One region of the Priestia sp. J2 genome, then DNA from elsewhere that is predicted to be linked to it. Evidence: a T-box and tRNA genes for the amino acid it is inferred to sense, from the RefSeq annotation. Region 1 holds a T-box; the other holds one or more tRNA genes.
What was found. The T-box of region 1 lies ahead of pheS (phenylalanine--tRNA ligase subunit alpha). A T-box ahead of a tRNA ligase gene usually reads a tRNA of that ligase, here a tRNA-Phe.
Positions count from the first base shown of each region.

Region 2: it has a tRNA-Phe gene. The T-box ahead of pheS (phenylalanine--tRNA ligase subunit alpha) is inferred to sense a tRNA for this amino acid. The anticodon was not compared.

Region 1 covers NZ_CP086208.1:4,526,735-4,538,951, reverse strand. Annotated here, with positions in the region: gene LJY09_RS23495 (dUTP diphosphatase) at 1-411, shown strand, start outside; gene LJY09_RS23490 (M42 family metallopeptidase) at 489-1,574, shown strand; gene sspI (small acid-soluble spore protein SspI) at 1,631-1,837, opposite strand; gene LJY09_RS23480 (TrmH family RNA methyltransferase) at 1,978-2,742, shown strand; T-box leader at 2,791-3,026, shown strand; gene pheS (phenylalanine--tRNA ligase subunit alpha) at 3,081-4,115, shown strand; gene pheT (phenylalanine--tRNA ligase subunit beta) at 4,129-6,543, shown strand; gene rnhC (ribonuclease HIII) at 6,577-7,491, opposite strand; gene zapA (cell division protein ZapA) at 7,635-7,895, shown strand; gene LJY09_RS23455 (CvpA family protein) at 7,892-8,449, shown strand; gene polX (DNA polymerase/3'-5' exonuclease PolX) at 8,647-10,359, shown strand; gene LJY09_RS23445 (endonuclease MutS2) at 10,379-12,217, shown strand, end outside.
Region 2 covers NZ_CP086208.1:5,040,443-5,052,659, forward strand. Annotated here, with positions in the region: gene LJY09_RS26070 (two-component system regulatory protein YycI) at 1-254, opposite strand, end outside; gene LJY09_RS26075 (YycH family regulatory protein) at 241-1,608, opposite strand; gene walK (cell wall metabolism sensor histidine kinase WalK) at 1,599-3,506, opposite strand; gene yycF (response regulator YycF) at 3,513-4,220, opposite strand; tRNA gene LJY09_RS26090 (tRNA-Phe) at 4,483-4,555, opposite strand; tRNA gene LJY09_RS26095 (tRNA-Asp) at 4,560-4,635, opposite strand; tRNA gene LJY09_RS26100 (tRNA-Glu) at 4,671-4,742, opposite strand; tRNA gene LJY09_RS26105 (tRNA-Lys) at 4,758-4,830, opposite strand; gene LJY09_RS26110 (adenylosuccinate synthase) at 4,998-6,284, opposite strand; gene dnaB (replicative DNA helicase) at 6,472-7,836, opposite strand; gene rplI (50S ribosomal protein L9) at 7,953-8,402, opposite strand; gene LJY09_RS26125 (DHH family phosphoesterase) at 8,399-10,372, opposite strand; gene LJY09_RS26130 (YybS family protein) at 10,409-11,353, opposite strand; gene rpsR (30S ribosomal protein S18) at 11,493-11,732, opposite strand; gene ssb (single-stranded DNA-binding protein) at 11,799-12,217, opposite strand, start outside.

The DNA.
Region 1 (12,217 bases):
GACTTGGTTCCAAGAAAACTTTTAGCTCTGCTTGTTGAAATGGGAGAGCTGGCAAACGAAACGCGCTGCTTCAAATTTTGGAGCGTTAAACCTCCGGCTGAAGATGCTGTTATTTTAGAAGAATTTGTGGACGGCGTACATTTCATTCTTTCTTTAGGTATTGAAAAAGGATACGATGATTTAACTGAGCTGCCAAAAGTAAAAGCAGCTGATTCAAAAACAGCACAATTTTTACAGGTATTTGCACAAGTTTCTGCTTTCGAGCAGGACCTGTCAAAAGAAAACTATGTGAACATGTTTGCATCTTACATGACGCTTGGCGATATGTTTGGTTTTTCTGCTGAACATATTGAAGAGGCGTACATGTCAAAAAATGAAGTGAATTTTAAACGCCAAGAACAAGGATACTAGAAATAAAGGGATGGGAAATTTTACTTCAACCTCTTTTTAGCTATAATAGAGGTATACATATGAAAGGGGTAATCCATATGACAAAGTTAGATGAAACATTGACGATGCTTAAAGCACTAACAGATGCAAAAGGAATTCCTGGAAATGAGCGTGAACCGCGTGAGGTTATGAAGAAATATATTGCACCTCATGCAGATGAAGTAACGACGGATGGGCTAGGCAGTTTGATTGCAAAAAAAGTAGGCAACGAACAAGGGCCTAAAATTATGGTAGCCGGTCACTTGGATGAAGTTGGTTTTATGGTGACTCAAATTGATGAACGCGGCTTTATTCGTTTTCAAACGGTAGGCGGATGGTGGTCTCAAGTTATGCTTGCTCAACGCGTAACCATCGTGACATCTAAAGGAGAGGTAACGGGGATTATTGGCTCAAAGCCACCTCATATCTTGCCTCCAGAAGTTCGCAAAAAGCCAGTTGACATTAAAGATATGTTCATCGATATTGGTGCTTCTAGCAGAGAAGAAGTAGCGGAGTGGGGAGTAAAACCTGGTGATCAGGTTGTACCTTATTTCGAATTTACGGTTATGAACAATGAAAAGATGCTGCTAGCGAAAGCCTGGGATAACCGTATTGGTTGTGCAATCGCTATCGATGTATTAAAAGCTTTAAAAAATGAAAAACATGAAAATGTTGTGTATGGTGTAGGAACGGTGCAAGAAGAAGTTGGACTCCGAGGTGCAAAAACATCTGCTAACTTTATTGAACCGGATATTGCATTTGCTGTTGATGTCGGTATCGCTGGAGATACACCTGGTGTTTCTGATAAAGAAGCCTCTTCTAAAATGGGGCAGGGTCCGCAAATCATTTTATATGATGCTTCCATGGTCTCTCATAAAGGACTTCGAGATACAGTGGTAGATGTGGCAGATGAATTAAATATTCCGTATCAATTTGATGCAATTGCTGGAGGCGGTACGGACTCGGGTTCTATCCATATTTCAGCTAACGGGGTGCCAGCACTTTCGATTACAATTGCAACTCGTTATATCCATTCTCATGCAGCAATGCTTCATCGTGATGATTATGAAAACGCAGTTAAATTAATTGCGGAAGTCATTAAGCGCTTAGACCGAGATACGGTTAACGCCATTACGTATAATTGAAAAAAGCTCATTCTCCTAGGAGAATGAGCTTTTTGTTGTACATAGGAAAAGGTTATTTATTTTAAACCGTTTTCAAGCGTTGTCAGAATTTCTTCTTTTTCTGATTCCGGAGACTTTTCCCAAAGCACTTCAAATAAAACACCAAGTCCAGGGAGCATTTTTTCTTCACCGCTTTGAATAGCGTCAGAAATTGTAGCCTCAAGCTCTTCTTTTGAGTTTCCTGAAACGTTTGCAATAACAGCATTTCGTAAATTAAGATCCATCATTTTCACCTCAGCTATCGTAAAGTTACCAATAGTTTTTGTTTTCTTTGCGATTTCTATGTACAATAAAGTGAAACTTATCTAATGATTATTGAACAAAATGTAATCGAACTATTTATTTTTGTATAGATAAAGGAGTTATGTTTGTGAAACAAATTGATTCAGTTAAAAATCCGCAGGTAAAAGCGTGGAAAAAACTGCATAATAAAAAAGACCGTGATAAGCAGGGCCTTTTTATGGTAGAAGGCTTTCATTTAGTCGAAGAGGCTATCAAAAATAAGGATTGTGTAAAGGAACTAATTATACGCGAATCGACCGAAGTGCCCGCACAGTGGGATATAGACGGTATCGAAATAATCGTTGTAAACGAAGCAATTAGTAAGTTATTATCTGACACAGAAACACCTCAAGGAATTATTGCCGTGTGTTTTCAAACAAAGCATGCGGAAATTATTCATACAGCACAGAAAGTATTGCTTTTAGATGCCGTGCAAGATCCAGGTAACCTAGGCACCATTATCCGAACCGCTGATGCTGCGGGAGTGGAGGCTATTATCATTGGAGAGGGCAGCGTGGATGTGTACAACCCAAAAGTCGTTCGTTCAACGCAAGGAGCTATTTTTCACCTTCCAATTGTAAAAGGCGATTTACTCGAAATAATTTCATTGTTAAAAGAAAGAGGAATAGCAGTTTACGGCACGTCGTTACAAAATGGAAAGGTCTACACACACGTAAAACCTTCAAACGAATTTGCGCTGATTGTGGGAAATGAAGGAAATGGCGTAAGCGAGAAAGTGTTGGAACAAACGGATCAGAATCTGTACATTCCCATCTATGGAAAGAGCGAGTCGTTAAATGTTGCCATCGCTTCTGGAATCTTACTTTATTATTTACGCGGAATGTAGTTGCATCGAGAACGTGTTTTCACTATAATAATACAATAGTTACATATGTAAAAAACGATGAAAGAGAGCAGTAGCTTATGTCCGTTTATGCAGGGAGAAAATGCCATGACTGAAAGCATTTTTATAAATGTAATAAGTGAATTCACCTCTTGAGTTGACACTTAGACCATCTTACATAGATGTAAAGGTGTTCCGGAGATTCCGTTAACTTGAATGAAGTGAACTGTATACGTCTGTGTATATAGTTAACAAGGGTGGTAACGCGACTAATCCTCGTCCCTTTTTTGGGAGGAGGTTTTTTTATTTGTCATTTTTTACGTTAAAAGGAGGAATAAGTGATGAAAGAACGTTTACAAGAACTTCAACAAGAAGCAATTGCAAAAGTCGAAGCAGCAAGTGCTTTAAAAGAATTAAACGACGTACGCGTAGCTTATTTAGGAAAGAAAGGCCCTATCACAGAAGTACTTCGCGGTATGGGAAAACTTTCAGCTGAAGAGCGTCCTGTAATGGGAGCACTTGCAAATGAAGTACGTGAAGCGATTGCATCTAAAATTGAAGAAAAACAAACGGCGTTAGAAGCAGCCGAGGTAGAGCGTAAACTTGCTTCAGAAACAATTGACGTAACGCTGCCGGGACGCCCGGTTAAAGCAGGTACGCATCACCCGCTCACAAGCGTGGTTGAAGAAGTAGAAGATTTATTCTTAGGAATGGGCTATGAAGTAGCAGAAGGACCAGAAGTAGAGCAGGACTACTATAATTTCGAAGCGCTGAACTTGCCAAAAGGTCACCCAGCACGTGATATGCAAGATACGTTCTATATTACGGAAGAAACGCTTCTTCGTACGCATACATCAACTGTTCAAGCTCGTGTTATGAACAAGAATGAAGGCAAAGGACCTGTTAAAATTATTTGCCCAGGTAAAGTGTACCGCCGCGATGACGATGATGCTACGCACTCACATCAATTTATGCAAATTGAAGGTCTTGTAGTAGACGAAAACATTCGTATGAGCGATTTAAAAGGCACGCTTGAAGTATTTGTGAAAAAGATGTTCGGTGCAGACCGTGAAATTCGTCTTCGTCCAAGTTTCTTCCCATTCACTGAGCCGTCTGTAGAAGTAGACGTATCGTGTGCAAAATGTGGAGGTAAAGGCTGTAATGTATGTAAACAAACAGGCTGGATTGAAATTTTAGGAGCCGGTATGGTTCATCCAAATGTTCTTGAAATGGCTGGATACGATTCAACTAAATATCGTGGTTTTGCTTTTGGAATCGGTGTAGAGCGTATTGCTATGTTAAAACACGGCGTGGATGATATTCGTCATTTCTATACAAATGATGTTCGTTTCTTAGATCAATTTAAACAAGTATAAAGGAGGGACTACGATGTTTGTATCTTATCGTTGGTTACAAGAGTATGTTGACTTATCAGGCGTAACGGCAGAAGAGTTAGCTGATAAAATCACAAAAAGTGGAATTGAAGTTGAAGGTGTAGAAAACTTAAATAAAGGCATCAGCGGAGTGGTAATTGGTCACGTTGTAGAACGTGAACAGCATCCAAATGCGGATAAATTAAGCCGCTGTCAAGTAGATCTTGGCGGAGGAGAAATCGTTCAAATCGTGTGCGGAGCACCTAACGTGGCACAAGGTCAAAAAGTAGCGGTTGCAAAAGTGGGAGCTGTACTTCCAGGTAACTTTAAAATCAAGCGTGCTAAGCTTCGCGGTGAAGAATCGAACGGTATGATTTGTTCTCTTCAAGAGCTTGGCATTGAAAGCAAGCTTGTGGCAAAAGATTATCAAGAAGGCATCTTCGTCTTCCCAAGTGATGCTGAAGTAGGAGCGGATGCGCTAGATGCATTAAACTTAAACGATGAAGTATTAGAACTAGGGCTAACACCAAATCGTTCAGACTGCTTGAGTATGTTAGGTGTAGCACATGAGGTGGCTGCTATTTTACGTCGTGAAGTGAAGTATCCGTCAGTAAACGTGCAAACGTCTGATGAGCAAGCAGCTGATTATATTTCCGTTAAAGTAGAGGCAAAAGAAGACAATCCCCTTTACGTAGCGCGCGTTGTGAAAAACGTAAAAATTGCTCCGTCACCATTATGGATGCAAACGCGTTTAATGGCAGCTGGTATTCGACCTCATAACAACGTTGTTGATATTACCAACTATATTTTGCTTGAATACGGCCAGCCGCTGCATGCTTTTGACTATGATCGTCTTGGTTCAAAAGAAATTGTTGTACGTCACGCGTCAGAAGGCGAGAAGTTTGTAACGCTTGACGATCAAGAGCGCGTATTAAAAGGCAATCAGCTTGTTATTACAAACGGCAGTGAACCGGTAGCCCTTGCAGGTGTAATGGGGGGAGCAAACTCTGAAGTAAAAGACGATACGGTAAATGTTCTTATTGAATCAGCTTACTTCAAAGGTTTAACAGTTCGTCAAGCTTCCAAAGACCACGGTCTTCGCAGTGAGGCAAGTGCTCGTTTTGAAAAAGGAATTGATCCTAACCGTACGCGTGTAGCTGCTGACCGCGCAGCAGAATTAATGGCTGAATACGCTTCAGGTGAAGTGGTAAGCGGTACTGTAGAAGTAGATACACTAACTGTGGAACCTGCTGTTGTAGCTGTGTCACTTGGACGTATTAACAATGTGCTCGGTACAGAACTGTCGATGGAAGAAGTACAAGATATTATGAACCGTCTTCAATTTGAAAGCAAAGTCGAAGATGAAACCATCGTTGTAACGGTACCGACTCGTCGAGGCGATATTACAATTGAAGAAGATATCGTGGAGGAAGTAGCGCGCATGTATGGTTATGACAACCTTCCTACAACGCTTCCTGTAACAGTGGCAACTCCAGGAAAATTAACAGAGTATCAGCTTGGACGCCGTAAAGTTCGCCGTTTCTTAGAGGGAGCAGGGCTAGCGCAAACAACAACCTATTCGTTAACGAGCGCTGAAAAAGCTACTCAGTTTGCACTCAATGCAACAAGTACGATTGGTTTAGCAATGCCGATGAGTGAAGATCGCAGCATCCTTCGTCAAAGCTTAGTGCCTCATTTACTTGAAGCAGTGAAGCACAATAATGCTCGTCAATCGGATTCTATTGCGCTATACGAAACAGGGTCAGTGTTCTTATCTAAAGGTGAAGGGGAATTACCGGATGAGCAGGAGCGCGTAGCTGGTGCAATCACGGGTCTATGGCATGCTCACGGCTGGCAAGGTGAAAAGAAAGTCGTTGATTTCTATGTGATTAAAGGTGTACTAGAAGGGTTATTTGCACAGCTTGGTTTAGAGAAACGAATCTCATATGCTCCCGTTAAAAAAGACGGTATGCACCCTGGACGTACAGCGGCTGTATGGTTAGATGAAAAAGAAATTGGATACGTGGGTCAAGTTCATCCTGTTGCTCAGAAACAGTATGGCCTTCGTGAAACATACGTGTTTGAATTACACCTTCAAGAGCTATTAGCTGCAGATGTCGAAGAAGTTCGTTATTCAGCTATTCCAAGATTCCCATCTATTACACGTGATATTGCACTTGTTGTAGATAAAAACGTTCTTGCAGGAGAAGTTCAGCGCGTCATCTATACGACGGGCGGAGAACTTTTAAAAGACGTGACAGTATTTGATCTATATGAAGGCGAGCGTATGGAAGAAGGCAAGAAATCTGTAGCTTTCTCTTTACGTTACTTAGATCCTGAACGCACATTAACAGATGAAGAAGTAGCAAAAGCACATGGTGCAGTTTTAGAAGCTGTTGAAAAAGAATTTGGTGCAACGCTTCGTTCATAAGAATAAAAAAAGAGATGTGGATTTCCACATCTCTTATTTTTTAGCTAATTTTAAAGCTTTTTCTGTATTAGCAAAATGGATTTTAGCTAAAGAGTTCAGCGCATTGACGCCATGTTTTTTAATAATTTTAGCAGCGGCGATATCAACTTGTGCTCCAGCTCCGCGAGGAATGACCATCCCCGTCTTTTCCGTTAGTAAATCCATTTGTTTTAAAAATGCGTATCTGGCAATAATGGAAGCAGCGGCTACAGATAAATGAACGCTTTCTCCTTTTGTACTGAAAAAGACATTTTCTTTGATAATCTCTTTTTCCTTTACGATGTGTTTATAATAGGTGTTTTTTTCAACAAACTGGTCAATTAAAATCGCATCAGGTTTTTCAGGATCCAATTTTTTTAACACGTTGGATAAAGCTTTGTTGTGCAACAGAGCTTTCATTTTACCTTGTGACATGCCTTTTTCTTGAAATGCATTATACTTTTCGTTATGTAAGACAAGCAAACTGTAAGGAATAAACGAAACAAGCTGCTTGGCAATTTCAATGATTTTAGCATCCGTTAACTCTTTTGAATCTCGTACTCCTAATTCTTTTAACAAAGGAAGCTGCTCTTTTTGAACATAGGCAGCAACTACGGTCATGGGACCAAAATAATCTCCCGTTCCAACTTCATCAGAACCAATGACCGATAGTGAACTGAAGTTTGATGGGAGGTGTGAGACGGGAGCCTTTTTAGCAGCATCTAAAGGACCTCCCCACTTAGCTGCTTCTGTTTCAGCTTCTTTTCCTTGAAAAAGTACTTTTCCAGAGCGGTATGCAGTGATAGAACAGCCGGGAGTTTTAGCCGAAAAAATACTTCCCTGCGGCAATTTAGGCTGCAAATAGGATGTGTAATGAAGCTTCATTTTAGCTATCTGATCAGCTGATACCTTAATAACAGCATGTGACATAATGCTTCACTCCTTTCGGGGTATTTTAGTTTACTTTATAAGCACTATCCCTTATGATAGCTTAAATATAGATATGTTTCCATTGAAGTCTTCTTCGTGGTATGATAGGGATTAGGATTTTTCGTGGAACGGAGGATTTTCTCGTGTCAAGACAAGATAAAACACGTGCGACAGTTGACATCTTTGGTCAGCAGTACAGCATCGTCGGTAGCGAAAGTACAAGCCATATTCGACTTGTCGCCTCTATAGTGGATGAAAAAATGCGTGAAATCAGTACTAAAAACCCTTCTTTAGATATCAATAAGTTAGCAGTATTAACAGCTGTGAATGCTGTACACGAATATATAAAACTGAAAGAAGACTATGAGAGACTTGAACAAAAACTTTATGGAAAAGAGGAATGACTGAGTCAATGCTTAATATCATTTTAATTATATTGCTTCTTTTAGGCTTTGTAACAGGTCTTAAAAGAGGATTTATTTTGCAACTCATTCATATTGTCAGTTTTGCGGTTTCGTTTATCGTCGCTTATATGTTTAGTGGAGATTTGGCAAGCCGACTTCGCTTGTTGATTCCGTTTCCAGACAATATTCAGCAGCAAAGTGTCGCATCGTTTGTATTTGATTCTGGAACGATAGAAGACGCTTTTTATCGAATGATTGCATTTGCGATTTTATTTTTTGCTACTCACATTGTACTTCGCCTTGCAGGCTCTGTTTTAACGGCTTTAACCGAACTGCCAATTCTGCGCCAGTTAAATAAATGGGGCGGAGGTGCACTTGGATTCGTTGAAGTGTATATCATCGTTTTTATTTTGTTATACATTGGAGCCGTGATTCCTGTAAGTGAAATTCAAACGCCAATTCAACAGTCTTCAATTGCAATCAATATCGTACAAAATACTCCATACTTATCGTCTGCCATTCAAGATTTGTGGACTCAGTATGGTGTAATGTAATGAAATTACAATAGCTTGTTGAGAGGGTGTGTCGAAAGTGTCATAATACTTTTGAGATACCCTCTTTTTTTATCGCAGTCTGTTCTGCGGTTTTCACGGAGATAAAAGTATGTCTAGATAAAAATTTGAGAGAGTACATATATCACTCATCATGTTTTGAAAGTTTCGTTATTATGATAATAGGCTGGTGAAAAGAGATGAATAAAAAGGATATTATTAAATTGTTAGAAACAATTGCTACATATATGGAATTAAAAGGAGATAACCCTTTTAAAATTTCTGCTTTTCGAAAAGCAGCTGCAGCGCTAGAAACGGACGAGAGAACGCTGACAGAGATTGAGGATTTTACCAAGCTCCAAGGGATTGGTAAAGGAACGGCTGCAGTTATTACAGAGTATATGGAAACAAATGAGTCAAGCGTACTAGAAGAACTAAAGCAAGAAGTTCCTGAAGGACTTATTCCTCTGCTTAAGCTGCCGGGGCTTGGAGGTAAAAAAATCGCTAAATTATATAAAGAGCTAGATATTAAAGACATGGAATCACTGCATCAGGCCTGTATGGAAAATCGAGTGCAGGGACTAAGCGGTTTTGGTAAAAAGACGGAAGAAAAAATTATCGCTGCTATTGAAGAGTTTGGGAAACGTCCTGATCGTTTGCCCCTTGCTTTTATGCTTCCAATAGCGGAAGAAATTTTAGAAGCCCTTAAACATATGCATAGCATGGAGCGTTTTTCTCAAGCAGGGAGCATTCGCCGCATGAGAGAAACTGTAAAAGATCTTGATTTTATTATTTCAACAGCTGAGCCTCATGCTGTCCGTGAACAGCTAGTATCGCTGCCAAATGTGAAGGATGTCATTGCAAATGGAGATACAAAAATATCGGTAACGTTAGCCTATGAGTACGATGTGTCCGTGGATTTTCGTCTTGTAGAAGATAAAGCGTTTGCCACGACGCTTCATCATTTTACAGGATCAAAAGATCATAATGTGCGCATGCGTCAATTAGCAAAAGAACGCGGTGAAAAAATTAGCGAGTATGGCGTTGAAAATGCGGAGACAGGCGAAGTTATGACATTTGAGTCTGAACAAGCATTCTATGAACATTTTGGGCTGTCTTTTATTCCGCCGGAACTTCGTGAAGATGGAACGGAAGTAGATGCATTTATAAAACCTCAAACGCTTGTGACCTACGGTGCGGTAAAAGGTGATTTGCATATGCACTCCACGTGGAGCGACGGGGCGTATTCGATTGAAGAAATGGCGGAAGCATGTCGCGCGCGAGGCTATGAATACATGGCGATTACAGACCACTCTCAGTATTTAAAAGTAGCTAACGGTCTAACGCCTGAACGCATTCGCAAACAGCGTGAAGAAATTAATCGTTTAAACGCACAGTTCGATGATTTTACAATACTAGCAGGAATTGAAATGGATATTTTGCCCGATGCAACACTTGATTATGATGATGAAATGCTAGCTGAGCTAGATTTTGTTATTGCGTCCATTCACTCTAGTTTTTCACAATCACGCGAAGAAATTATGAATCGTTTAAAGCAAGCGTTAAATAATGTTCATGTAGATTTAATCGCTCATCCGACCGGTCGTTTGATTGGTCGCCGCAACGGATATGATGTAGATATTGATATGCTAATTGAATTAGCTAAGGAAACAAAAACGGCTCTTGAACTAAACGCGAATCCAAACCGTTTAGATTTAGCCGCTGAGCACATAAAAAAAGCACAAGAGGCAGGAGTTAAAATTGCAATTAATACAGATGCTCACAATCTAGACATGCTAGAGCATATGGAAATTGGAATATCTACGGGAATTAAAGGCTGGCTTAAACCAGAAACGGTATTAAATACGTATAGCCTCAAAGAATTAACCGCCTTTTTAAATCGACATAAATAAGCAACAGGAGGAATCAGTTTTGCAATCACGTATTTTCCATGTACTAGAGTTTAATAAAGTTAAGGAACAGCTTCAGAAAAAAGTAGCTTCTTCTTTAGGCCGAGAAAAAGTAGCGAATTTGATTCCCTCGACTCAGTATGAAGAAGTAGTCAAATGGCAGGAAGCAACAGATGAAGCTACAACCGTGCTGCGATTGCGTGGCAACGTACCGCTAGGAGGCATCTTTGACGTTCGACCTAGCGTAAAGCGCGCTGAAATTGGAGGAACGCTAAGCTCTAATGAACTTCTTGATGTAGCAAGTACTATTTATGCTGCAAGACAAGTCAAGCAATTTATCGAGCAAGTAGTAGAAGACGAAGATTTACAGCTTCCAATTATAATTGAACATATCGAAAAACTAATGCCTCTTCCTGAGGTAGAACAAACAATTAAAATGAGCATTGATGAGAATGGCACAGTACTAGACGGTGCAAGCGACCAGCTAAGAGGCATTCGTCAAAAACTTCGCTCGACGGAGTCTCGTATTCGCGAAAAGCTAGAAAGTCTTATTCGCTCCTCGTCTGCTCAGAAAATGTTGTCAGATGCGATTGTTACCATTCGAAACGAACGTTTCGTTATTCCTGTTAAGCAAGAATATCGCAGTGCGTATGGAGGCATTGTGCACGATCAGTCTTCATCTGGAGCAACTTTATTTATTGAGCCACAGGCGATTGTGACGTTAAATAATGAGCTTCAAGAAGCAAAAGTAAAAGAAAAACAAGAAATTGAGCGTATTCTTATTGCTCTAACCGTTCAGGTAGCGGAAGTGGCAAATGAACTCCGTCAAAACGTTTATTTGTTAGGTGAGCTGGACTTCATGTTTGCTAAAGGGCGCTATAGCCATGAGCTAAAAGCTTCAAAACCTAAAATGAACGATCGAGGCTATATTAAGTTAGTGAAGGCAAAACATCCTCTTATTGCACAGGAAGATGTCGTTGCAAATGATATTGAGCTAGGTGATCAATATACGTCTATCGTTATTACAGGACCAAATACCGGCGGTAAAACCGTAACGTTAAAAACACTTGGGTTATTCACATTGATGGCTCAAGCAGGTTTGCAGATTCCTGCGCTGGATGGATCGGAAATGGCTGTGTTTAAACACGTATTTGCTGATATTGGAGATGAGCAGTCCATTGAACAAAGTCTGAGTACCTTTTCATCTCATATGGTCAACATTGTAGATATTTTACAAAAAGTAGATCGTGAAAGTCTGGTCTTGTTCGATGAATTGGGAGCCGGAACAGATCCCCAAGAAGGTGCAGCGCTTGCGATTTCGATTTTAGATCAAGTATATGAAAGAGGCGCTCGCGTAGTTGCGACTACTCACTATCCTGAATTAAAAGCGTACGGCTATAACCGTGAAGGAGTGGTCAATGCTAGCGTAGAGTTCGATATTGAAACATTGAGCCCTACTTACAAGCTGCTGATTGGTGTACCGGGTCGAAGCAATGCTTTTGAAATTTCAAAACGTTTAGGTTTAAGTGCAGAAGTAATTGAACGTGCCAAAGGCTATATTGGCTCAGAAACAAATAAAGTAGAAAATATGATCGCTTCTCTTGAAGATAGCCGCCGTCAATCAGAACATGAGCTAGAAGAAGCTGAACAGCTAAGAAAAGAGGCTCAGAAGCTTCATAAAGAATTACAGAGTCAGATTATTGAGTTTAATGAAAAACGAGATAAGCTGTACGAAAAAGCTGAAGAAAAAGCTCAAGCCACAGTTCAAGCAGCATCTGAAGAAGCAGAGAAAATCATTAGCGATTTGCGTAAAATGAGTCAAAAAAATCATGCGCTTGTAAAAGAGCATGAATTGATTGAA
Region 2 (12,217 bases), 510 kb from region 1:
TTTTGCTCTTTCAGCTTTTTTAAATCTTCATCTTTAAACAGCTTACTTTTAGCATTTAACGACGAAGCTTCCTTCACATCTACAGGTAAATGTTTATATTCAATGCCTTCACTCGTCAATTGTTCTTCCACGCTCGACTCTACAAATAGAGAGTACTGATCTTCTTGATGAGTTTTAAAAATCTGATAGCCTAAGTAAATATTAAGAATCAAGAAAGTGAAAATAAAGATGGTTTTTGTTCTATTCCAATCCATCGTTATCGCCTCCTTCGGTCGGCGGTGCAATTCGATACCATTTGCTATTATAATAATAGAACCAAGAAGGAACGAGTTTGACAGAATTAGAATTAAACTCAACCGTCTTTTCGCCGGTTTTCGGCTGCTGTGACACTTCTTCTAGCTGATAGCCTATTGAAATATCTTTTAACAGATTCGGGTCAAAGTTTTGATGTTTTTCAATTAATTGAATCACCTTTTGAGATGACTGCAGCTTTTCTACACTCGAGTCCTGTACTCTTACAAAACGATAAAGAGGACGACGGTAATTTAAAATCTCCGCATTTCCCCATCTTTGATATATTTCAGTCATTCCCTGATTGCTGTACACTGGATAGTTATCTTTATAATAACGATAGCTAATTTCTTTTGTAATGCGATTCCAGCTGTTGAACCTGTAATTAGATTCTGTCCAGCCGCCGTGGTCATTAACGAAGCTAAAGCTGCGATTTATTAAATTATAATCTTCCATTACCTCGGTCGTGGAATTTACAAGATTCACATATTCCATCACATCTGTCTTCGTATTGACATTGATCACTTTTGTACCTTCAGTGTAGACATCTCGGTTTGTAGACGTTTCTTTCCGTGCATAGTCTGGGTTGTTAAAAAGCGCTTCTTTATATTTTTCAATATCTAAATGCCTCATGCTCGTATAGTAGACTTCACTATTCATCGTAATATTATTTTCCGGAAGGAAGATATACCGATTTTTGTTTTCTTTATATACAAGGCTCGGGGCATACGTACGCTTCATTTTATCTTCTAATTCTTTGATATCATCTTTGGCCAAATTCTTGACTGTAACCGAATAAATCTTTTTTTGCTCATAATTCACAAGATACACGCTCACGAAAAAGGAAGGTGTACGCTTAATTTTAATGAGTACACGGTCAAATGTTTGATTAGGCAAAGACGTTTGAGAAAATGAAAAAAGCTGTTGAAATGTTTTCAAAGGTAGCGCGTCTGGATACAGCACTTCAATAGAATTACTTCCATGGACATAATTTAAAAATCCATCAGGAGAAATAGCATCCGAAACGTCCGTCACATTCGAAAATTTCCACTTTTTCATTTCATTTACCCATTTGTTTACATCATCTTCATCGTGAGACATGTAGTGATTATCGTTTCGATGATAGAGAACTTCTGTTGGAAGAATATGATCTTCTATTTTACTTTTTGAACTCACTTCAACTTCTTGCAAATGTTGATTTTTTGAAATGACCTTATAAGAAGGCTGATACGTCCATATATGATACGTCATAATTAAACTGGAAGCGACGAGAACAACTAAGATGGCCGTTTTGATATGTTCATATCTCATTCCCATTCGTCATCATTCTCACTTTCAATCGGAAGAGTAAAGTAAATCGTTGTTCCTTTTCCTTCCTGACTATCTGCCCAAATGCGTCCATCATGTGCTTCAATAATTTCCTTGGCAATAGCAAGCCCTAATCCTGTTCCGCCTAATTTACGCGTTCGTGCTTTATCTACACGATAGAAGCGTTCGAAAATTTTAGCTAAATTTGATTTTGGAATTCCCATACCTTGGTCTTTAATGCTCACAACAATTTCATGCGTATGCTGAGCAATTGAAAATGTAATGGTTCCGCCTTCAGGTGAATATTTTATTGCATTGGAAATAATGTTATCTAATACTTGTGTAATTTTATCTTGATCGATAGCGACATAGATTGCTTCATTTGGCAAGTCGCGCACGAACGAAATACCTTGTTCAATCGTCATTTCAAAGCGATCAATGATGTAATGATAGAACTTTACAAAATTGATTGGGTCACGACTAAATCGGTAGTCTTGACTATCTAGCTTAGATAATTGAAGCAAGTCGTTAACGAGACGAATCATTCGCTCTGTCTCCGTTTGCGTTACATTTAAAAATGTTGGAGCTAAGTCCTTATCTTGCCAAGCACCGTCTGCAAGCGCATCTAAATAACTGCGCATCGTTGTTAACGGCGTACGCAATTCATGTGAAACATTCGCTACAAATTCTCGGCGATCTTGATCAATTTTCTCCTGCTCTGTAATATCATGCAGGACAATGATAATCCCGTTAATAAAACCGGTCTCTTTTTGAATAGCAGAAATGGTAGCTCTTAAAATAAAAGGATCCGATTTTGTACTAAAGTCCAAAATTAATGACTCTTGATTAGCGAGCAAGCTTTCAAACGTATGCGTTTCTTCAAGATCTAATAGGGAAACAACTGGGTCAGACAAAACCGTTTCACGTGAAACATTTAGCATAGCTGCGGCTGGATCATTAATTAAAATTACTCTTCCTTTTCGATCCGTCGCAATAACGCCGTCCGTCATATGAGCTAATACCGAACTAAGCTTACGGCGCTCCCCTTCTGTCGTTGCCTGTGCTTCCTGAAGCTTTCTTGTTAAGTTGTTGAATGTGAGAGCTAGCTGACCAATTTCATCATATCCGTATACCTTAGCTTTTCTCGTAAAATTCCCTTTGGCCATCTCAAGTGCTTGTTTTCTCATTTCAGACATTGGACGAGTAATCGTCTGAGCTAAAAACACGCCTAAAATAGCTGTAATAAAAAGAGCGATCACCGTACCTGCTTTAAAGATCTGATTGATATTACTCATTTGATCGTAAACAGGCTCCATGGAAGCTGTTAAGTAAATAGCGCCTAAGATTTCTTCGCTAGACTGAACTTTTCCATTTTTATTAGTTGAATTTGATTGACTGGCACCTACTTTATCCTGTAAACGAATAGGCTGTATCATAACTCTGATTCGTTGCCCGCTTTGATCAACAAATACATTATCAGAGTTCGTTCCTGCTAACAACGCATTTGTAATCGCTAAATCATTAGTCTTTTTACCTATGATCTGTTGAGGATTTGAGTTCGATGTAGCAATGATTCTTCTATTTTGGTCAATGACTCTTACTTCAGAGATGTCATTCATATCATTTGAAGCTAAATTGGGTCTTGAAGCAAAATCTCGTAAAATAGTCTTTAAGTCTTCCTCAAGAGTGGGTGAATCATCATCACGATTTTTCACCATTTCTTGTCCAATGTTATACGTCAGCAAGTCTGTCCGCTCTTGAAGAGACGTTCGAAAGTTGTTAACTAATTCTTTTTCTAATTGTCGAGCAAAATAGACCCCAATAATTTGCATCGCAATTAAAATAAGCAGCACATAAATCAATACAAACTTTAAATGAATAGATTGCAGGAGCCTTACTTTCTTCATCTAAAATTACTCCTGCTCTGGGCTGCGTAAATAATAGCCTACTCCACGTCTTGTTACAATCCACATTGGATGGCTTGGATTATCTTCAATTTTTTCACGTAATCTTCGAACTGTTACATCTACCGTACGCACATCACCAAAATAGTCATAACCCCATACAGTTTGAAGCAAGTGTTCACGCGTCATGACTTGTCCAATGTGCTTCGCTAAATAATGCAGCAGCTCAAATTCACGATGAGTCAGTTCAATCGTTTCTCCGCGCTTAGACACAATATAAGCATCTGGATGAATAACAAGTGCTCCAATCGTAATTTCATTCGTTTCACTTTCTTCTGTTGGAACAGCTACCTGCTGATGTCTACGTAAATTAGCTTTTACACGTGCTAATAATTCACGCGTACTGAACGGCTTAGTTACATAATCATCTGCACCTAATTCTAGACCTAAAACCTTGTCAATTTCAGAGTCTTTTGCTGTTAACATGATAATGGGCATATCATATTTTTTGCGCACTTCTCGGCAAACTTCCATTCCATCTTTCTGAGGAAGCATAATATCTAATAAAATCATTTCAGGCTGTACTTCTTCCACTTTTTCAAGTGCTTCTACGCCATCATAAGCACAAAATACTTCGTAACCTTCTTTTTGCAAATTAAACTTTAAAATATCTGCAATCGGCTTTTCGTCATCTACGACTAAAATACGTTTATCCATGATCATCGTTCTCCTTTATTAGTTGAAGCAAAATATAAAAGATAGTATTCATACTGTTTGAATACCGTAGTTTTATTATACTTGATAACCCTTGAAACGTCACAAGTTCATCCTCTACTATACATGAAGATATATGATTTTCAACCATCTCTAAATACAAAAGTAATATATTACCATAAAAGAGATGCAAAGCAAATAACGTTTTCTTTTAAATGTAAATAAAAGAAAAAAGCATGACTTTAAATAAAGTCATGCTTTTTGATGGCTCGGGACGGAATCGAACCGCCGACACAAGGATTTTCAGTCCTTTGCTCTACCAACTGAGCTACCGAGCCAAAATGGCGGTCCCGACGGGAATCGAACCCGCGATCTCCTGCGTGACAGGCAGGCATGTTAACCGCTACACCACGGGACCTCAGTCTATATGCTATGTATTAAAAATATTAAAAATGACCCGTACGGGATTCGAACCCGTGTTACCGCCGTGAAAGGGCGGTGTCTTAACCGCTTGACCAACGGGCCACGTTGTAACAAAAGTGAGCCATGAAGGACTCGAACCTTCGACCCTCTGATTAAAAGTCAGATGCTCTACCAACTGAGCTAATGGCTCATGTTATATCTCTTAGCGACGCTTATTATAATAACATGATATTTCATATGAATGCAATAGTTTTTTTAAAACTTTCTTTTTATTATTGAGCTTTTTTAAAAATCTTGTTAAAAAAGCACCAATTATAAATAAAAAAGGTTAGCTCACGAAGAGCTAACTCTTTTTATTTAGCTATATACACCACGTAATACATTTGTTTGTGTACGATCTGGACCTACAGAGAAAATAGATAAAGGAATACCTGTTAATTGAGACACGCGCTCTAAGTAGTGGCGAGCGTTATCAGGTAACTCATCTAATGTTTTCACACCCGTAATATCTTCTGTCCAACCTGGAAGCTCTTCATATACAGGTTCGCATTCTGCAAGTGTTTTTAAGCTAGCAGGGAATTCTTCCATAACTTCCCCTTTATAACGGTAAGCTACACAAATCTTTAATGTCTCAATTCCCGTTAATACATCAATTGAGTTTAAAGATAAGTCTGTGATTCCGCTAACGCGGCGAGCATGACGTACAACTACACTGTCAAACCAACCTACACGGCGAGGACGACCAGTTGTTGTACCATATTCACGTCCTACTTCACGGATTTGATCACCGATTTCGTTTGTTAATTCAGTTGGGAAAGGACCGTCACCAACACGAGTTGTATACGCTTTTGATACACCTACAACGTGTTTGATTTTAGATGGACCTACACCAGAACCAATTGTTACTCCACCCGCTACTGGGTTTGAAGATGTAACAAATGGATATGTTCCTTGGTCGATATCTAACATAACACCTTGTGCGCCTTCAAATAGTACACGACGTCCTTCGTCTAACGCATCATTTAATACTACTGATGTATCAACAACATATTTTGCAACTTGTTGACCATACTCATAGTACTCATCTAAAATTTCTTCTAATGTAAAGCCTTCTACTTCATACATTTTTTCAAGAAGGCGATTCTTTTCAGCTAAGTTTTGTGTTAATTTTGCTTCAAATACTTCACGGTCTAGTAAATCGGCAATTCGAATACCAACACGTGCTGCTTTATCCATATAAGCTGGTCCAATACCTTTTTTCGTTGTACCAATCTTATTTTCACCTTTACGTTCTTCTTCAACTTCATCTAATTTTAAATGATATGGAAGAATCACATGAGCTCGGTTACTAATACGTAAGTTTTCTGTTGTTACACCGCGATCATGTAAGTATTTTAATTCTTGAACAAGTGCTTTTGGATCAACAACCATACCGTTTCCAATTACACACGTTTTGTCATTATAAAAAATACCTGAAGGAATTAAATGTAACTTATAAGTTTCACCATTAAACTTAATTGTGTGACCTGCATTGTTCCCACCTTGGTAACGTGCAATCACTTCTGCATTTTCTGATAGGAAGTCTGTAATCTTCCCTTTTCCTTCATCTCCCCATTGTGTTCCTACTACAACGACTGAAGACATATCTTAAGCACCTCCGCTTAGTAAGCAACAGCTCACTACGACATAATTTAACCATGGATAAGTGTATCAATTTATCACACTAAAGTCAATTAAATCCGAACGATTTAACAAAAGTTATTACAAATATATCGTATTTTGCGGAACGAATGCGATAACAATAAAATAAAACCTCTCATATTGAGAGGTTTTATGCACCAGGCGGCACTCCTGCGTCATCAAAGCGCCGCTCGAGATTAACGAATTTATTGTATTCTTTTACAAAGGCAAGCTGTACGGTTCCAACTGGACCGTTACGCTGCTTGGCTATAATAATCTCGATAATATTTTGATTTTCTGTGTCTTTTTCATAATAGTCTTCACGATATAAGAAAGCTACGATATCGGCATCCTGCTCAATACTTCCGGATTCACGGATATCAGACATCATCGGTCGCTTATCTTGTCTCTGCTCTACGCCACGGGAAAGCTGTGATAAGGCGATAACAGGAACTTCTAATTCACGGGCTAAAGCTTTTAACGCACGCGAAATTTCAGATACTTCCTGCTGTCGGTTTTCTCCGCTTCGTCCATTACCTTGAATAAGCTGTAAGTAGTCAATTAAAATCATCCCAAGTCCGCCTTCTTGTTTCAAGCGACGACACTTAGAACGAATTTCACCTACTCGAATACCCGGTGTATCATCAATATAAATCCCTGCATTGGACAAAGATCCCATTGCCATCGTGAGCTTTCCCCAGTCATCGGCTGTAAGCGAGCCTGTACGCAGCCTTTGTGCATCAATATTTCCTTCGGCACACAGCATCCTCATAACAAGCTGCTGAGCACCCATCTCTAAACTGAAGATTGCTACGTTCTCATCCGTTTTCGTTGCAACGTTTTGCGCAATATTTAAGGCAAAAGCCGTTTTACCTACCGATGGACGCGCCGCTACAATGATTAAATCATTTCGCTGGAACCCTGCTGTCATTCTATCTAAATCACTAAACCCAGTTGGGATACCTGTAATGTCACCTTTTCGATTGTGAAGAACTTCGATATCATCGTACGTTTGTACAAGTACATCTTTGATATTTTGAAACACACCGCTGTTTTTACGCTGTGCTACTTCTAAAATGTTTTTTTCCGCTTCATTTAATAAAACTTCCACTTCGTCTTCCCTTGCATATCCTTCTGAAGCAATATGCGTTGCAGTACGAATTAGACGGCGTAAAATCGACTTCTCTTCTACAATTTTACCGTAATATTCTACGTTTGCAGCCGTTGGAACAGAGTTAGCTAAATCACTTAAATACGATACGCCGCCAACTTCTTCTAGGATTTTTTGGTCAGCTAATTCAGACGTTACCGTTACCAAATCAACCGGTTCACCTTGGTCAGAAAGTTTCAGCATACATGTAAAGATTTTCTGGTGCGATGCCCGATAAAAATCTTCAGGTATCAGCAGTTCAGATGCTAAGGTTAAAGAAGAAGGCTCTAAGAAAATGGCCCCTAATAGCGCTTGCTCTGCTTCAATATTCTGAGGCGGAAGACGATCAGCAAAAAGATCACTCATATTTCTATGCCCCTCTTATATTCTTTCAGTATTTTCTTTCATCATAAATGTTGGCGCGAACAAATACAAGTCCGCGCCAACCCTTTATATTATTTACTTATTTCTCAATCGTACGTTTATTTTTGTTCAGTCACGTGTACCTTTACAGTAGCCGTTACTTCCGGATGTAATTTAACCGGTACATTTGTGTAGCCTAATGCGCGAATGGCATCATTTAATTCAATTTTACGCTTATCTACTTTAATTTTGTGTTTTTTCTTTAATTCTTCAGCAATTTGTTTGCTTGTGATAGAACCGAATAAACGGCCACCTTCACCAGATTTTGCTGTTAATTCAACTGTCAGTTCTTCAAGAGTTGCTTTTAACTCTTTGTTTGCTTGAAGTTCTGCAGCTGCATCTTTTTGCTCTCTATTTTTTTGTGCTTCTAATACTTTCACATTACCGCCTGTAGCTTCAACAGCATAACCATTTTTTAATAAGAAGTTATGTGCATAACCATCTGAAACATTTTTCACTTCACCTTTTTTGCCTTTTCCTTTTACATCTTTTAAGAAAATTACTTTCATGATTTTTTACCTCCATCTAAGTACTCATCAATTGCTTGTTTAAGCCTTTCTTCAGCTTCATCCAAACTAATGTCTTGAAGCTGAGTAGCAGCATTCGTTAAGTGGCCTCCGCCTTGGAGACTTTCCATAATAACTTGTACATTGATATCTCCAAGCGATCTAGCACTAATGCCAATTAGATTATCCCGTCGCTTAGAAATAACAAACGAAGCAACCACTCCGCTGATTGAAAGCAGCGTATCTGCAGCTTGCGCGATTAACACTTGATCATACATTTTGTTCGGTTCAGCGCGTGAAATGGCAATACCCGCTGTATAAATCTCTGCATGTTCAATGAAGCGTGCTCGCTGTACATATTGCGTAATATCTTCTTTTAAAAACTTTTGAACAAGAACCGTATCTGCGCCTTGAGAACGTAAAAAGGACGCTGCATCAAACGTACGAGATCCCGTGCGTAATGTAAAGCTTTTTGTATCGACAATAATACCGGCTAAAAGTGCTGTTGCTTCTAGCATATCAATTTTAAATCGTTTTGGCTGGTATTCAAGAAGCTCAGTAACGAGTTCTGCTGTCGAGGAAGCATATGGCTCCATATAGACAAGAAGAGGGTCTTCGATAAAGTCTTCTCCTCGTCTATGATGATCAATGACCACGACATTTTCAATACGATTTAATAACCTTTCTTCAATAACGAGCGACGGCTTATGCGTATCTACTACTACTAAAAGAGTATCATCACTCACAAGATTTAAGGCTTCTTCAGGCGTAATAAATCGTTCCCACAGGCCTTCTTTCTTTTTAATCTCTTCTAGCATTCGCTGAACACCTGTATCAATATGATCAGGATCTAATACGATAAAACCGTCTTTCTGATTTACTTGCGCTACTTTTAATATCCCAATAGCAGCTCCTACAGCATCCATATCCGGATACTTATGACCCATGATAATCACTTTTCCACTCTCTGTAATGAGCTCTTTTAACGCGTGAGAAATAACTCTGGCACGCACGCGCGTCCGTTTTTCCATTGGATTAGTCTTGCCGCCAAAGAATTTCACTTTTCCATTCGGCTGTTTAATCGCTACTTGATCTCCACCTCGGCCTAAGGCCAAATCCAAGCTAGATTGAGCTAAAGCACCCAGCTCAGGTAAATCAGCAGCACCAGCTCCGATACCAATGCTCAATGTAAGCGGTATATTTTGTTTAGACGTCTCTTCTCGAACTTGGTCTAAGATAGAAAATTTGCTTCGCTCTAAATGAATTAAGATTTGTTCATTCATAATCGCAATAAATTTCTCAGAAGACGTACGTTTAATAAAAATACCGTATTCTTGAGCCCAACTATTTAACATAGAAGTTACTTGGCTATTCAAGTTACTTTTAACTTGATCATCCATTCCTTGCGTTAGTTCATCATAATTATCTAAAAAGATAATGCCTAAACTTGTTCGTTCTTCCTCATACAATTTTTCGATTTCTATTTGCTCTGTAATATCAAAGAAGTACAGTAAGCGCTCGTCTCGTTTAATCACCACTTTGAATTTCCGATCATGCAACGTGACAACTTCTGTTTCCACTTCTTGTTTGATCAGTGGAATAATACTCTCTGCCACATCGTATAATGATCTTCCCACTAGTGTGTCTTCACCCAGACAAGATGCTAGAAAAGGATTGGTCCATTCAATTTGATATTCATCATTAAATAGCATAATCCCAATCGGCATTTCCATTAATGCCTCTTCGCCTACTTTTTTCAACCGATGAGACAGCATTGAAATATAGGTTTCAAACTCATCGGACAGCATTCGCTCCATTCTCATGTATAGAAAAAGACAGGCTAATAGTAATATAAAGCCTATCATTCCTATGATCCAATTATGATAGGTCACGATACCTACTAAAATCAGGGCTATACTATACAATGAGTAAAATGGATAGCGAATGACGTTCTTTTTTGTAAAGACAGGCATCCATTTCAGCTCCTACTTTTTTAAGTTCCACAATATCTACTTTTTTGTGTCTAATTGTTTTCTTAAATTAAATCCTAAATCAATTATACCTAAGATGCGCACAATTTGAAGGATAATTGGAATAATTAATGCTAAAATTGTTACAACAATTGGAATTGCTTTGGCATACCCTTTTTGATGTGAGAAATAGAAAATAAAAGAGATCCCTTGTAACACGACTAGCATTTGCAGTCCCATCACGATGTTGATAATAGCTACGTACATAAATGTACCTTGTTCAATATTAAAAGATGGGAAAGATAAGATTAATGCAATCAAATAATACCATAGAATACTTTTAGGAAGTTTAAATTCACGAAAAGGCGGGAATGCTTGCACCTCATAACCTGTTCTTTTAAGAATAGGCGTAGCAATAAGCTGAGAGAAAAAGGCTAGAATAACTCCACCCATAACAATTAATAGAGGCAGCAGATTTTTAAACATATCAAATGCATCTCTCATTTGGTCAATTTGAGATTCCTTAACGTCTTGTCCTAAACTTTTCATCATTTCAATACTTTGATTAATCGATTGATCTAAAGCATTATTTATTTGCTCCATTAAATTAACATTAAAAATGACATTTGCTCCTACGAACAATAAAAGTAAACCTAAACTAAATGCAACCGTGCCGCCTAGTAAAATGGTATACCTTTTTTGTTTTTGTCGGTAAAGCATTCCTATTGCTAATCCACCAATACCAAATACAAGTGTAAAAGGAAGAGTCAATACATTTCCAAATAACAAAGTCAATAACAACCCTACTACTAAAAATAATATTGCCTTTTTCCACCCATGACGAACGGTATACACAATAAATGGAACAGCTAGCGCTAGTTGAAAAATGGTTCCCACAACAGGTATGTATAGTGAAAAAAGCAACAGCGCTACAAACAGCGCTAAAAGAGCTGCTCCTTCTGTAATATATCGAATTCCTTTCACAACTTCACCTCGTTGATATAGACTATTATTTATTTTATCGATTCAGTTCATAAGAAGCAACTATTTGACAAAAGAGCACCTAATGTAATGTAAAAAGAGGCAGTAAGGGAATCCTTACTGCCTCTTTTTATACCGTTCATTATTCACCAGAAACATATGGTAATAATGCCATTTGACGAGCGCGTTTGATAGCGATCGTTAATTTACGTTGGTATTTAGCGCTTGTTCCAGTTACACGACGAGGTAAAATTTTACCACGCTCTGAAACGAATTTTTTAAGCATATCTACATCTTTGTAATCGATGTGAGTGATGCCGTTTGCTGTGAAGAAACAAACTTTACGACGTCTGTTGCGTCCACCTTTACGTCCACCTGCCATTTTGATACGCCTCCTTCCGCTTAAAAGTTTCTATAAAATTTTATACTCCGGATAATCTACTGCGAATTAAAACGGTAAATCGTCATCAGAAATGTCAATTGTCTCGCCATTATTTGCAAATGGATCATCATCAACGCGAGTATAACCTTGATTACCTGAGTTACGGTTCTGATTATCTCCAAATGGAGAGCCTTGTCCAGATCCTCCAGTGTTAGCAAAGTTACTGCGTTGCGTATCCCCACCGCCACTTTTCGGCTCTAAAAATTGCACACTTTCCGCTACAACTTCCGTTACGTATACACGACGACCGTCTTGTCCTTCGTAACTGCGAGATTGTAGTCGACCATCAACACCAGCTAAACTTCCTTTTTTAAGGAAATTGGCTGCATTTTCAGCCTGACGACGCCATACAACACAGTTGATGAAGTCAGCTTCACGTTCACCTTGCTGATTTGTAAATGTGCGGTTTACCGCTAAAGTGAATG